3 regions of the Bradyrhizobium sp. 197 genome follow, and region 3 is predicted to be linked to each of the others. Evidence: riboswitches for the same ligand, from Rfam matches in the RefSeq annotation. Region 3 holds a riboswitch; each other region holds the start of a gene.
What was found. A riboswitch is a leader RNA that binds a small molecule or an ion and turns the genes downstream of it on or off. The one in region 3 is predicted to bind cobalamin.
Positions count from the first base shown of each region.

Region 1: it holds a riboswitch for cobalamin, as region 3 does, so the genes downstream of both, IVB27_RS19235 (TonB-dependent receptor) here and metE (5-methyltetrahydropteroyltriglutamate--homocysteine S-methyltransferase) in region 3, are expected to answer to the same signal.
Region 2: it holds a riboswitch for cobalamin, as region 3 does, so the genes downstream of both, IVB27_RS19320 (DUF1636 family protein) here and metE (5-methyltetrahydropteroyltriglutamate--homocysteine S-methyltransferase) in region 3, are expected to answer to the same signal.

Region 1 covers NZ_JADPJJ010000079.1:90,640-95,565, forward strand. The annotation lists gene IVB27_RS19230 (PepSY domain-containing protein) at 1-948, opposite strand, end outside; gene IVB27_RS19235 (TonB-dependent receptor) at 960-3,305, opposite strand; cobalamin riboswitch at 3,419-3,620, opposite strand; gene IVB27_RS19240 (histidine phosphatase family protein) at 3,691-4,263, shown strand; gene cobT (nicotinate-nucleotide--dimethylbenzimidazole phosphoribosyltransferase) at 4,264-4,926, opposite strand, start outside.
Region 2 covers NZ_JADPJJ010000079.1:107,659-112,584, forward strand. The annotation lists gene cobN (cobaltochelatase subunit CobN) at 1-1,675, opposite strand, end outside; gene cobW (cobalamin biosynthesis protein CobW) at 1,675-2,709, opposite strand; gene IVB27_RS19320 (DUF1636 family protein) at 2,706-3,080, opposite strand; cobalamin riboswitch at 3,176-3,393, opposite strand; gene cobO (cob(I)yrinic acid a,c-diamide adenosyltransferase) at 3,434-4,069, shown strand; gene IVB27_RS19330 (cobyric acid synthase) at 4,080-4,926, shown strand, end outside.
Region 3 covers NZ_JADPJJ010000087.1:37,187-42,112, forward strand. The annotation lists gene IVB27_RS42995 (hypothetical protein) at 219-347, opposite strand; gene metE (5-methyltetrahydropteroyltriglutamate--homocysteine S-methyltransferase) at 730-3,045, opposite strand; cobalamin riboswitch at 3,146-3,344, opposite strand; gene IVB27_RS20225 (hypothetical protein) at 3,700-3,966, shown strand; gene IVB27_RS20230 (4Fe-4S binding protein) at 3,988-4,191, opposite strand; gene IVB27_RS20235 (EAL domain-containing response regulator) at 4,796-4,926, opposite strand, start outside.

The sequences.
Region 1 (4,926 bases), on a different contig from region 3:
TTCACGGGCCGACAGCGATATTGGCTGCGGATCGAGCGATGCGGCCGCCGTCCAATTCGGTGAAGCGTTCATCACGCCGGCTTCTGCCGAGGTCAGTTGCCCGCGCGAGAACAGCCGCCCGTGATCCATGGAGAGCCAGCCACTGAAAATCCATGTCAGCACGAAGACCGTCGCCGCGAGTCCGATGAGATGATGCAGGGCATGCCAGCCACGATAGGGTGAGCCGATCAGACCTCCGCGAAACTTGATCCGCGTAAGGCCGAGCACAGCGCCAAGCAAAGCTGCGATCAGGGCCAGCAACGACAAGGTCCAGACCACGCGATCCCACAGCCACCAGTTGCTTCGCAGGATCGTTGGATAGATCCAGTGCAGCACGCTGCCGACGAGATTCCAGCCGCGCTCGCTGCGCGTCGTATCCAAAACGATCTCGCCGGTGAGCGAGGAGACGTAGACCTCCGTTGCGGCGGCGTCGCCGAGAGCAATGCGAAACAACGGCCGATGGCGGTCAAAGCCGTTCGGTACGCTCCATTGGTCATAGTCCGCGCGCGCGACAATCGCGGCCCGCGCGGCATCGAGTCCACGGCTGCGAGCGTGATCTCGCGCGATAGCCAGTGCAATGTCGGAAGACGCGACCGACGCGTCGTCCCCATCGGAGGCGCGGACTGCGCCTGCACGCGATGGCGCCGAGACGATATAGACAGGTCCGTCGCTGCGCTGGATCAGGCGAACGCGCGTCGCATCCCCAATTCCGCTCGCGGTCACCGCATCGGCAACCGCGATCCTCGCCTCTGCGCGATCCACCGGCGCCAGTCCGGCAAAGCGTTCCGCCTCCGTCAGAGACGGAAACGGAACGAAGTGCATCACGATTCCCGTCGCGAACCACATCGCAAACAGCAGGCAGAACGCGATCCCGAGCCAGCGATGCAGCAGAACGATCGCGCTCATCATCGATCAGCATCCTACCATTTGAACGCAGCCGAGATCTCATAGGTGCGCGGCGCACCCAAGAGGATCTGGTCGGGATAGAACGGATCGCCCCAGATCGCATAACGCTTGTCGGCGATGTTGCGCACGCGGAAGGTCAGGCGGGCCTGGTCGACCGCATCGAACACCGTTTTGGGAATGTCGACGAAGGCGTAGACGTCCGCGACGGTGTAGGCCTTCATTGTCACGACGTTGGCATCGGTGTTGTAGCGGTCGCCGACATGGCGGCCGGTGATGCCGAGCTCCACCGGCCAGGGCGTGAAGAGGCGCCAGGAGGCACCGGCGTTCGCGACGATGCGCGGCACATTCGGCGGCGTATTGCCGGAGAACGAGCCGCCGACAAAATTGTAATCGGCATAGCGCGCATCGACATAGGCGATGTTGCCCCAGAGACGCAGAGGCTCGATCGGCCGCACGGATGCCGCCAGCTCCACACCCTTCGACTCCTGCCGCCCGGCGAGGTTGAGCTGCATGCCGCCGGCCGCGGCATAGACGTTCTTGCGCAGGATGTCATAGGCCGAGAACGACCACTCTGCCCGGTTGTCCCAGAACAGGTGCTTGACGCCGGTCTCATAGGTGCGCGCAGTGGTCAGGTTGAGCGGATCGGTCGGACTGAGCAGGAAGATGTTGTTGGCTGCGATGTCGGCGCCGGTGGCGTACTGGCTGAAGAAGGTCAGACCCGGAACGGCTTCCCACGTGTAACCGATACGCCCCGTTGTCGGGACCCAGGATTTCGAGAACGGGAAGTTCGCGTTCTCCAGCCCGGTCTTGTCGGTCGAGTTGCGGTCGAGCCCGATATGCTCGACGCGGAGGCCGCCGACCAGCGCGAAGCTGCGCGTCAACTTCAGCCGGTCCTCGAACGACAGTGCCTCGTTGTCGATGCGGGCGGTCTGCTGCTTGGTCGTGAGCAGGCCGTAATAGCCGCGGTCGGGATTGACCAGGGAGACATCGTCGTTCGGGAAGTTTGCCGCGCCCGGCCTGACGAAGTCGAGATAACTCGACGAAAGCGTCGTGACCAAGCGGTTGTCGAAGCCGGCGATGTTGGCATCCCAGATCAAGTCGGTGATGTTGCCGGCAAGGCGCTGGCTGTGCGCGACATAGAAGCGCTCGCGATACACCCTGTTCGTCGTGGAGTCGAACGCCTCAACTTCATTGTTGAACCAGGTGCGTTCTGCACCATAACCATAGGCCTGGCTTTTCAGCGTCAGGTCAGGCGCAAGCCTCAGCTCGAAGCCACCGCGCAGCCACACCTCCTGCGCCACGTTTCGATTGTCGAGGACGTTGTAGTTGGTGTTGAAAGTGCGGTCGTCGATGGTGACAGCCCCAAGATCAGTCCTGTTGAAGTAATTGCCCGAAACGATCCCCGTCGTCGCATGCGAGCCGCTGAAGGCGATCGGCACCAGCGGTGCACCCCAATAGGCTTTCGAACGGTCTTCCCGATACTCGATCGCGCCCCAGATCTTGAGACTGTCCGAAATGCGGTAGTTGAGCTGGCCGGAGACGTCGAGCGTCTTGGTGTTGGTGTCGTCGGCAAAGCCGTTGAGCGAAGCACGGCTGACATCGAAGCGATAGTCGAGTCCCGCTACGTTGGTGCTGCCGCCCGAACCGTAATGCGCGCCGAACGAGTTCAGCGAGTCCCAGGAGAAATCGGCTTCGTTCCGGATTGGTCCGGTGTGCGGCTGCTTGGTGACGGTGTTGATCGCGCCACCGGCGGCACCTTCGCCCGAGATCAGCGAGGCCGGGCCTTTCAGGAATTCCACTGCTTCGAGATTGGCCGTGTCCATGATCCGCGAGGTCATGTTCTGCGGGCCGATCTTGATGCCGTTGTAGAGCATGTTGATCTGGCTGTTGGTGAAGCCGCGCATCGAGAACGCCGCAGGCTCGGCGGGGTTATCCCCTGAGGTGACGCCGACGGCGCCCTGCGCAACCTCGGAAACAGTGCGATAGCCCTGCTCGCGCATAGTTTTCGCTGAAATCACCTCGACGGTGGCGGGGATCTCCCGCACGGTTAGACCGAGACGCGAGGCGCTCTCGGGGACTGCATTGGTGTTGAGCGGCGTTTGCGCCGCTGCGGTCGGCACGACAGGCTTGGGCACTGCGGATGCAGTCGCCGGCCGGCGCGCTGCTGCGCGGCGTGGGCTCTGCGCTTCCCGGGCGGCCGGCCTGGCCAGCTTCCGGGGATGAGCGGGCGATATCTCGACGGGCGGCAGAGGTTCGCGAACCTGCTGCGCCATCGCAGCGGGCAGATCAAGGACGGCAAGGGACGTGAGCGCAGCGGACGCAAGGAATTTGCGCAGCCGGGTGGCATGGACGGAAAACATGGTTCAGACCTCGGTATGACGTCAGTGGCACGTCACAGCGAACGAGGTCTCACCGTGGCTTGTCAGCCTTCCGATGAAGCCGAATGTCTGTACTCCCCGACCGACATCTTCGCGTGTGACCACGGCTGACGGCAGGTCTCCTGGCTCGCGGGTCACTACCTTGCGTCGCCTTCCCGGGACCGAGATACCCAGTGGCTCGTGACGCAAGATTCGCCGCTTACAGTTGCGGGGGCAGCCACGGCATTGGGGACAAAGTCCCCGCACCGCATTCCCTTTTCATCCCCTCTCGGGGAAACCGTCACGAGCATCTAGGATTACGATCCAGACAGAGTCAATGTGCCAGCAGGCGTTATTGCCACAACGACCAACTTCCTTGGAGATAAGCATGGAAGGCGAGACCTTCCTCTGGCTGATACGGCATGCGCCCGTCGACGGGATCGCCGGGACGATCCATGCAGCCGATGCGCCGGCCGATCTCCGCGGTCGCGCGCAGTTGGAGGCGCTGCGGCAGCGTCTGCCGCAGAACGCCACGAGCTTTGCGAGCCCGTCGCGGCGCACGGTCGAGACGGCCCGCGCGCTGGGGCTAGAACCCGAGTTGGAGGGCGAATTCAGCGAGCAGGATTTCGGTGCCTGGACCGGCCGTCGGCATGACGATCTCGCAGCGACCGGAGGAGGCGCCTATGCGCAGTTCTGGAACGATCCAGGGCGCGGACGGCCGCCAGGCGGCGAAAGCTTTGAGGATCAGGTCACGCGCGTCCGGCTGGGGCTCTCGCGGATCGGAGCCGGATCGGCCACGCTCGTCGTGCATTCCGGCACCATCCGCGCGGCGCTGTGCATCGCGCTGGATCTGACGCCTCAAGCGGCCCTGCGCTTCGTCATCGATCCGCTGTCGCTGACCCGGATCGACCGGCTCGCGACCGGCTGGCGCGTCGTCTCCGTCAACCAGCGGATGCTTTGATCAGGCCGGACGATCCGGCACATTGGCCTGCGCAAAGGTCGCCATGCCGTTGTGGAGAGCGCAGGCGGATCGCACCAATGGCAGCGCGATGGCCCCGCCCGATCCTTCGCCGAGCCTGAGATCGAGGCTGATCAGCGGTTGCACGTTCAGCGCGCGCAGCACCAGCCGGTGCCCCTGCTCCGCCGATTGATGCGATGACAACAAGAATGGCTGGCAAGAGGGGTTGAGCCGCGTCGCCGCCAGCGCCGCCACCGACACGATGAAGCCGTCGAGCAGCACAGGGACGCGGCGCTGCGCAGCCGCAATGACGGCGCCGCAGATAGCCGCGATTTCGAGGCCGCCGACGGCGCACAAGATTTTCTCAGGCGAAGCGCCCGCAACGCCATGGTGTGCAATCGCAGCGTCGATCACCCGCGCCTTGTGCGCACGGCCGGCCGCGTCGACGCCGGTACCGCTGCCAGCGATCTCCTCGGCACCCATGCCGAGCAGGCTCGCCGCAATCGCCGCCGATGTCGTGGTATTGCCGATGCCCATCTCGCCGAAGATCAGGAGATCGGGCTTGCTGGCCGCGGCGCGAGCAACTGCGCGCTGGCCGGCTTCGAAGGCAAACGCCAGCTCCGCGGGGGTGAGCGCACCTTCGACGCTGAAATCCCGCGTGCCGCT
Region 2 (4,926 bases), on a different contig from region 3:
TGACAGGCAAATCGCCGGTCAGGGCTTCCGGCCAGCACGTCTGCGACAGCGCCACGGATTTTCCGGGCAGCCATTCCAGCGTGCCATGCGCGCCCATGTGCACGACGGCATCACAGCCCTGCCCCCGCAGCCAAAGATAGAACGCAACATAGGCGTGGCGTGGCGTGCGAGCGAGATCGTGATAGTCGGCATCGCGCGCGGTCGCATCGCCGCGCTCCGGCTGAACCGCGATGATCGATTGGCCGCACGCGATGGCCGCGAAATGAAACGCGCCATCGCGGCAACTCGGATCGGTCTCCGGCGCGCCCCAGGCTTGCGCGAGATCATCCTGCAAGACTTGCGGAAGGCGCGCGAGCGCCGCGCGGTAATCGGCAATGCTCCAGCTCAAGGTCTGCTTGAGCAGCGTCTCGCCGAGTCCATGGATCGGCGCGACATCGAAGCCGGCCTCCGCGAGGTCGGACAGCAACGCTTCGACCGAAGCAAGCGCATCGAGACCGACCGCATGCGCGATCTGGTGCGGACGACCCGGATAGTTCGAGAGCACGAGCGCCAACCGCTTGTCGGCAGCCGGCTTCTCGGCAAGGCGCCGCCAGGCTGCAACGCGCGCGGCGACGGCGTTCACGCGCTCTTCATCCGCGCGATGCGCAAGATGCGAGAATTGCAGATCGGGATCGCGCATCGCGGCCGATTTGAAGCTCACCACGCCCTCGAACAGACGGCCGTCGACCTCCGGCAGCACCACATGCATCGCGAGATCGCCGGGCGACAGACCACGCAGCGACTCGGTCCAGTCCTCGCGCCGCACCGATGAGAGCGCGACCTGGAACACCGGACAGGATGCAGCATCGAACGGCGTCGTGCCGTCCTCGCCCACCGCCGAGAACGCCGTCGCATTAACGATCGCAGCCGGAGGATTCTTCGCGAAATACCCCCTAAGCCAATCCGAGATGCCCGCAGCCTTCAGCGAGGTGACGAACACGCCATGCGCATCAAATCCCTTCTCGCGCAGCGCGGCAATCAGGGCATTGACCGGGCCGGTGTCCGCGGCGGTGAGATAGGAGCGATAGAACGTCACCAGCGCGCGCGGCTTGCCCTCGCCGTCAGTCGGCGCCGCAATGACGCCGCGCGCGGGGTCGTAAAAACCCATCTCGGGAACGTTCATCTCGCCGATAACCGGCCCGGCATAGAGACCGGAGGCCAGCGCGAGTTGCGCGATCGCCGCTTGCGCCGCGACGGGGCCGCCGGTGTCGCAGAGCACCTTGAGCCGCCGCAGCGTCGAGACCGGCAAGGTCGAATATGCGTCCAGCCGCGTGTCGTCGCGGCCGTCGGCCGGCAGCACGGCCAGGACGATGCCGCGATCCCTAGCCAGTTGCTGCAGAGCCGCGAGCCCATACGTCCAATAGGACTCACCGCCGATCAGACGCACCAGAATGCCGCGCGCCTGCGACAGCGTACGCTCGATATAGGTGTCGACCGAAAGCGGATGACGGAGCTCTGCGAGATTGACGAGCCGCAGCGACGGCAGAGTGTCGCGGCCACGGCGCCAGCCGGCCGCGAACGCCGCAAGATCGGAATCCGAATACGAGAGCACCACGAGATCGGCCGGGTCCTGGCCGATGTCCCTTGGCGTCGCGGTCTCCTCGAGACCGCGGCTCTCGCGGAAGACGACGTGCATCAGATACCGAGTCCCGCCTTGATCGCGGCTTCATCAATATTTCCGTGCTCGCCGATCACGACGAGCTTTGACTGCCTGTGACCAGCGCCCCAGGGCTTGTCGAACTGGTGGCGCACGCGTTCACCGACTGCTTGCAACAGCAAGCGCATCGGCTTGCCCGCAACCGCGATGTAACCCTTGGCGCGCAGCACGTTTTGCTCGCGTGCGAGACGCTGGACCGATGCGACCAGCGCATCGACATCGGCGACTTCAGGAAGATCGATCACGACCGAAGCAAAATCATCGTGCTCGTGCTCTTCCTCGCCGTCGTGATGCGAAGGACGCGCAGCAAGATCTTTCTCGGCGGCAGCGCCGAGACCGAGAATGAGGCGCGCGTCGATCGCGCCATCGGTCACCGGCAACATCGGCACGCGGCGCGGCATCTCGGCGGTGATCGCCGCCTTGGCCGCTTCGAGGCCTGCCGCGCCCGCAAGATCCGCCTTGGTCAGCAGCACGATGTCCGCGCAGGCGATCTGGTCCTCGAACACCTCCGACAGCGGCGTCTCGTGATCGAGATTTTTGTCCGCCGCGCGCTGCGCTTCGACAGCAATCGGGTCGGGCGCGAAGCGACCAGCGGCGACAGCTTCGGCATCGGCCAGCGCGATTACGCCGTCGACCGTGATGCGCGAACGGATCTCCGGCCAGTCAAATGCCTTCAGCAACGGCTTTGGCAGCGCCAGGCCCGAGGTTTCGATCAGGATGTGATCGGGCCTTACCGGCCGCGACAGCAACTTCTCCATGGTCGGAATGAAATCGTCGGCGACGGTGCAGCAGATGCAGCCATTGGCGAGCTCGATGATGTTCTCTTCCGGGCAATTGGCATCGGCACAGGATTTCAGGATCTCGCCGTCAACGCCCTGGCTGCCGAACTCGTTGACGAGCACCGCAAGCTTCTTGCCGTTGGCGTTGGCGAGCAGATGCTGGATCAGCGTCGTCTTGCCGGAGCCGAGAAATCCCGTGACCACCGTGACCGGGACTTTTGCGAGCGAATTCATTCGGCGGTCTCCGGCACGACGGCCATGGGGGGAATGCGGGCAAGCGATTGCTTGCGGAAGATCTCGGGACGGCTGCGCCAGGGCACGAGGCCGTCGGGCGCGGCGGCATAGGCGGCGGCGCCCGCGACCACGTCGGGCGCATTCGCATCCGACAGGCGACCATAGACATAAGACCAGCGGCCGGGCGCGCTGAGCGCGACCGAGCAGCCCTGGCTGCATGCAGACAGGCATTCGACCGGAACTACATTGACGCCGTCGGGCACGCCGGCATCGAGGATCGCACCATGCAGGCGCTTGCCGGGTGTCGCCTCGCCCTCGCCGAGCGACTCCCCGGCACGGCAGGTGATGCAGACGTGAAGTGTGACGGTCATCGCCTCTTCCAGAATAAATAGCGGGAAGCGAAGAGGCGCACGAACCATTCTTGCGAAGGCCCGCTTCCCCGTCGCGGAACACCCCGTCCGCCGGTCCAAAATCGTCCGCGCTGGCAGGTCTCCCGGCTTCCGGAGCAGGGTTTCCCCTTCGATCCCCGCCTTCCCGATCCCCAAGGGGTCAGTGGCTTCGGGCATCTCTCCGGTCACGGTCGCGGGGGCGGCTGCATTTTGGAACCAAATCTTGCCGATTCGGACCCTATCGCATTCCCTCTTCGCCTGTCGTAGGACAGGAACCAACGCCGGGCCACCATTTGCCCCCGGCCGCCTCTTGTCAAGCCGAAGGACCCCGTCCGATGACGCCTGAACCGGATACCCAAACGGTCGACGAGACCGACGCCCGCCACGCCTCGAAAATGGCGAAGAAGAAGGTCGCCCGCGACAAGATCATAGCGACCAAGAGCGGTGAAAAGGGCCTCATCATCGTCCACACCGGCGCCGGCAAGGGCAAGTCCTCCTCCGCCTTCGGCATGATCGTCCGTTGCGTCGCCCACGGCTTCCCCTGCGCGGTCGTGCAGTTCATCAAGGGTGCCTGGGATACCGGCGAACGCCGCATGCTTACCGGCCATTTCGGCGACCTCTGCCAGTTCCACGCCATGGGCGAAGGCTTCACCTGGGAGACGCAGGACCGCGCCCGCGACATCGCCGCCGCGCGCGCCGGCTGGGAGAAGGCCAAGGAGCTAATTCTCGACCACAACCTGCGCATGGTCGTGCTCGACGAGATCAACATCGCGCTGCGCTACGACTATCTCGACATCGCCGAGGTCGTCGATTTTCTGGCTACGCAGAAGCCGCCGATGACGCATGTCGTGCTCACGGGACGCAACGCCAAGGACGAGCTGATCGAGATCGCCGATCTCGTCACCGAGATGACGCTGGTCAAGCATCCCTTCCGCTCCGGCATCAAGGCGCAAGCCGGCGTCGAGTTCTGAGCACGACGCGATGGCGCGCGCATTGATGATCCAGGGGGCCGGCTCGGACGTGGGCAAGTCGCTCATCGTCGCCGGCCTCGCGCGGGCCTTCACGCGACGCGGCCTGCGCGTGCTCCCGTTCAAGCCGCAGAACATGTCGAACAATGCGGCCGTGACCGTCGACGGCGGCGAGATCGGCCGCGCCCAGGCGCTCCAGGCGCTCGCCGCCGGCGTCGAGCCGCACACCGACATGAACCCGGTGCTGCTGAAGCCCGAGACCGATGTCGGCGCGCAGGTGATCGTGCAGGGGAAACGCATCGCGACCGCGCGCGCGCGCGAATATGCGGCGATGAAGCCGTCATTGATGGGCGCCGTGCTGGAGAGCTTTGGGCGGCTGAAGGTGCGCGCCGATCTCGTGCTGGTCGAAGGCGCCGGCAGTCCGGCCGAGGTGAACTTACGCGAGGCCGACATCGCCAATATGGGCTTTGCGCGCAAGGCCGATGTGCCGGTGGTACTGGTCGGCGACATCGACCGCGGCGGGGTCATCGCGCAACTCGTCGGCATCAAGACGGTGATCGACCCGGACGATGCCGCGATGATCCAGGGTTTTGTCATCAACAAGTTCCGCGGCGACCCCACGCTGTTCGACGACGGCTACAAGCTGATCGAGCAGAAAACATCATGGCGCGGCTTCGGCGTGCTGCCCTGGTTCACGCGCGCCGGCGAGCTGCCGGCCGAGGATGCGCTGGGCCTGAGCGATGCGCGCAAGCCGGGGCAATGCAAGATCGCATGTCTCGCGCTGTCGCGGATCGCCAATTTCGACGATCTCGATCCGCTAAAACTCGAGCCTGGCGTCGATCTCGTGATGGTGCGGCCGG
Region 3 (4,926 bases):
CCATGCCTGGCGCACCAAAAAAAGCCCGGCCTCCTCCGGAGGCCAGGCGAAAGTCACGCAGGAACGACGCTGCTTTACGCATCGCACCAGCTTTCGTCGGCAGGGAGGACTTACCGCCGATCGATCTTCGGCGAGGGCATTCGCCGTCAAACAAGGAGAAACGGATATCACTCCGCGCGAAATCTGGAGCCGTTTGCCTTCCGCTCCTGTCGGAAACTTCACGACTTTTCCACCACTCGCCCGCTGTCCGGTTGGGATGGCAGTGCCTTGACCGAGATGGGATCCTGCGCCGGTTTGGCTGCCGTGCCCTGAAACACAAGCGGCAGTTTGCCGTCGCACAGCAGCATTGGCACGTCCCCAAAAACCAACAACGCTCGATTACCTCTCCCGAAGAGCGTGCCAGGGCCTGAATTTCGTATGACGTTCCGTAAGGACCGTAAAATAGATTGTTGTGATGAGACGCATCCACGCGATGGATAAATGAAAAAGTCGGGCTGTGCTTCGCGTCGAGCGTTAATGACGTCGCAATAGGACCTGATCGGACCTCGCCGGCATGCTGTCGGCCGTCGGGTCGAGAATCGAGCTTGTCGCCGGCTGTATGCGACCGCCTCCGCCGACGCCCGCCCGCATTCCGCGGCGCTGGGAACTTTGAAAGCTCCCAAGGACATCGTAAGCCCCCAAAGCGCGTGCATCTTGTTCACAAACGCGTTGGCGAAACGCTCCGGCCCATCATGGCTCGGCCCGCAACTCGCGTGCGGCGGCCACCATATTGACGAGCGCGGGACGCACCTCCTCCCACCTTCGCGTTTTCAGTCCGCAGTCGGGATTGATCCAGAGCTGCCGATCGGAAACTCGCTGCCGCGCCAACACAATCAGCTGCTTGATTTCCGCCGCTGCGGGAATGCACGGTGAATGAATGTCATAGACGCCGGGCCCGATCTCATTTGGATATTTGTAGCTCTTGAAGGCCTCGAGCAATTCCATCTTAGAACGCGACGTCTCGATTGAAATGACGTCGGCATCCATTGCTGCGATCGCATCGATGATTTCGTTGAACTCGGAATAACACATGTGAGTATGGATCTGAGTTCCGTCGGCGACCGGGGAGGAGCAAAGGCGGAAGCTGTCCACCGCCCAATCGAGATAGTTCTTCCACTGCGATTTGCGTAGCGGCAATCCCTCCCGCAACGCAGCCTCGTCGATCTGGATCATGGTCGCTCCAGCCGCCTCAAGGTCGATGACCTCATCTCGGATCGCGAGAGCGATCTGTCGGCATGTCTCGCGCCGCGAGATGTCGTCACGGACAAACGACCAGTTCAGGATCGTCACCGGTCCGGTCAGCATAGCCTTGACGGGTTTTTTGGTCAGAGACTGCGCATAGCGCCACCATTCAACGGTCATGGGCTTCGGCCGGGAGACATCTCCGAACAGGATAGGCGGACGAACGTACCGCGAGCCATAAGACTGAACCCAGCCATGCTTGGTGAAAGCGAAGCCCAACAGCTGCTCGGCAAAGTATTGAACCATGTCATTGCGCTCGAACTCACCGTGTACGAGCACGTCCAGGCCGATATCTTCCTGCCACTTCACGGTACGGGCTGTCTCCGCTTTCAGAAGCTGCTCGTACTGCGTGTCATTCAACGTTCCCCGCGCATGAGCCGCGCGCGCATTCCGGACATCGGCCGTTTGCGGGAAGGATCCGATGGTTGTCGTTGGAAACATCGGCAATGCGAACGAGACGCGCTGGACGTCGGCACGCTGGGTGAACGCGCTGCGACGGCGAAGCATGCTATCGTCGATCGCGGCGATTCGTCCGGCGACATTCGCATTGTGGATCTCGGGCGATGTTTCGCGGGTGACGGCTGCCTCCTCCGAAAGCGCAAGTTCATCGGCCACCTCGGCAGCATGGCCGGCCAGCGCTTTGCCCAATATCGAAAGTTCCTTGATCTTCTGAACTGAGAACGCCAGCCATGTCTTCAGATTGGGATCGAGATCGGTCTCTAGCTCAATGTCGATCGGAACATGAAGCAGCGAGCAGGAAGGAGCAATCTGAACACGGTGCCTGCCCAATTTTTGGACCATAGGAGCAAGTTGGTCGAGCAGCGCCGGAAGATTGGAGCGCCACACGTTCCGACCATCAACGACGCCTAGTGAGACCACGAGATCTCTACGGGTTGTGGCGACAATTGCGTCCAACTGGTCAGGTGCCCGAACCAGATCCACATGAAGCCCGGCAACGGGCAAGGCCAAGGTTGTTTCAAGATTGTCGCCGATAGCCCCGAAATATGTGGCCAGCATTATTTTAAGGGCCGGCACAACCTTTGCGAAATGAGCATAGGCCCAGCGGACAGCCGCCCGCGATGCTTCGTCGACGTCCATCACTAGGCATGGCTCGTCCAGCTGAACCCATTCAGCACCGCGCGAGGATAGTTCGCGGAGAACATCGACATAGACTGGGAGGAGCCGATCGAGCAGCGACAGCGGATTGAATGCGGGATTTGCGCTTTTGCCAAGCTTCAGGAAAGTGACTGGGCCAACTAGGACGGGGCGCGTTTGGTAGCCGAGGCTTTTTGCCTCCTCATATTCCTCGATCGGCTTTCGAGAGGAATACTTAAAGATCTGATCCCGGTGAAATTCCGGCACCATGTAGTGGTAGTTGGTATCGAACCACTTCGTCATTTCCTGAGCGGCTACGCCAGGCCCATGCTGAGCGTGACCACCGTCCTGAGCGCCACGCGCCATGGTGAAGTAGGTCTTGAGCGACACAGGACCTTCGGTCCAGCCGTAGACGTCGGGAATGGCGCCAACCATTAGGCTGGTATCGAGCACATGGTCGTAAAACGAGAAGTCATTCGAAGGAATGACGGTCGCACCGCGGGATTTCTGCCGTGCCCAATTAGCGGCACGAAGTCCACTCCCCGCCTCGAGGAGCTCGGCTTCGCTGGAGTTTCCCGCCCAGTAGCTCTCGAGCGCGACTTTGAGTTCGCGTCGTGGGCCGATGCGTGACGTCCCCAGTGTGGCAACGGGAAGCGAAAGAAAAGACATAGCTCAGACCCCATGATTGGGGCAAAGGCCATGGCGGACGCATGCAGCGAATATCGCGTGAGCGACAGCTGCTTGGCGCACACCGGGACACCCCGCCCGTGGACGATATATTGTCGAGGCAGGTCTCCTGGCTCGCGGGTCGTCGCTGCTGTCCGGCCTTCCCGAAGCCGCATGGCTTCAGTGACTTCGTTGGACAGCGGCTCGCCGCTTACAGTTGCGGGGGCAGCGCCGGCATTGCACCGGCTTCCCTCTTAGCTCCGGATCAAACGAATCCGAAGACCACGACGGCTGGCATTAGGCGCACGAGGATCGATCCGTCAACCTACTAAGTGTCGCCGCGATATTGCCCAAGCGATTGCGAGCTGTACCAGCTAGGGCACAACGGTCTTACTCCCGGCCTGGTAAAAACGCCTAGATCTGTGGAGCCTCCGCTTGTGAATGCGTCCGTCTGCTCGCGTTGGCTCATCCGAGTACGCCAAGCGGGTGTTGATCCTGTTACGACCCTAGCTCCATGCACTCGTGCATCGTGACCGTGGGCAAGCGGATGCCCAGCTTCTCGTACGTCTTCAGGATCTCCGGACCGATCTCGTCGCGCGTGGAGACCGTCTCTTCGGCTTCGAAGCGACGTAGCTTTAGATATCCTGCAAGCTGATCTTGGGATATTCGACGCCCGTCCACCTCGCCTCGGCTCGTCAGCCAACGACGATAAGCCTCAACGCGACGACCTGGAGCATCGAGGCGGCCTTGTCATTATTCGAGACAAATTTGACGGTCTCCTCTGACAGAGCCCTTCGAGGGTTTCTCGGAGTCGATCAGCGCCTTAAGCTCATAACGATGTTGATCGACCTCGATGCGCCGCACGCGGAAGGCGGCCTCCACAAGCTTGACATCTACTCCTTCGTGCGCGAAATCGAGCGGTGAAGCCTTCTGGACGCGGGCTGCTTATGTTGTCTTAGACGGGACACAGGTGTCAGACACCGGACAGACCACAGCGCATTGCGGCGTGTCGGAATGGCCCTCGCACTCCGTACACTTTTTTGCATCGATAACGTAAATGTCGCGCTTGAGGCTGATCGCCGCGTTGGGACACTCGAACTCACATGCCCCACAAACGGTACATTGCGAAGCGACGATCTTGTAAGCCATGCCTTCCGACTCCTTAGGCGAGCGATGCCATTGGCGATCCCTTTCAAATGCCGTGCCAAGGACAGGCGCGCTCAATGATGGGCAACTTGCCCAATGGTGCTGTGCGGGGTCTGAGACCATGTTGCATCTGCGACAGCATGGGCCGCTTCAATATCAAGCCGTGCGAGCCCTCGGGCCCCTACTCCGATAGCCAGTCGCGACTCGACTGCTGCGAGCTTCCGTCGGTTTGTCTGGCATGGCAACGCGGGGCCAAGCGACGCTCGACGATTCCCGAAACCGGCGGCGCGAGTAGAAGCCGCGAGCCGACGCACGTCTACGCCGGATGTCGGCAAACCTCCGGTCACACGCCCTGACCGGAGATTTTGTCCAAGCCGCGCTCACGCCTGCAACGTTAACTCCGCGGATTGACTCGCTGGAGGCTTGCTACAATAACCTTCGGCATCGCTTCGGAGGGAAATGAAGCTCGGCCGGGAGAAGCGATACTGGGTTTGCAAAGTGGCCGATTTAATTGCTGTCAACCGCATGCCTGGTGCCGAGTAGGCATGGCCGCGCGGGCCAGCGCTGGTACGCTTTGCCTGGCTGTGCTCAGTCACTCCTCATGCAACTATTTTGGACGAAGTGGAACAGGGCTGAAAGATGACTGTGCAAATTGCTTCAGCGGCATGGCCTTTCCGAACAGATGGCCCTGCGCAAGGTTGAAGCCGAGTTCGGTCACAGCGATCAGGTCGGCGTGGC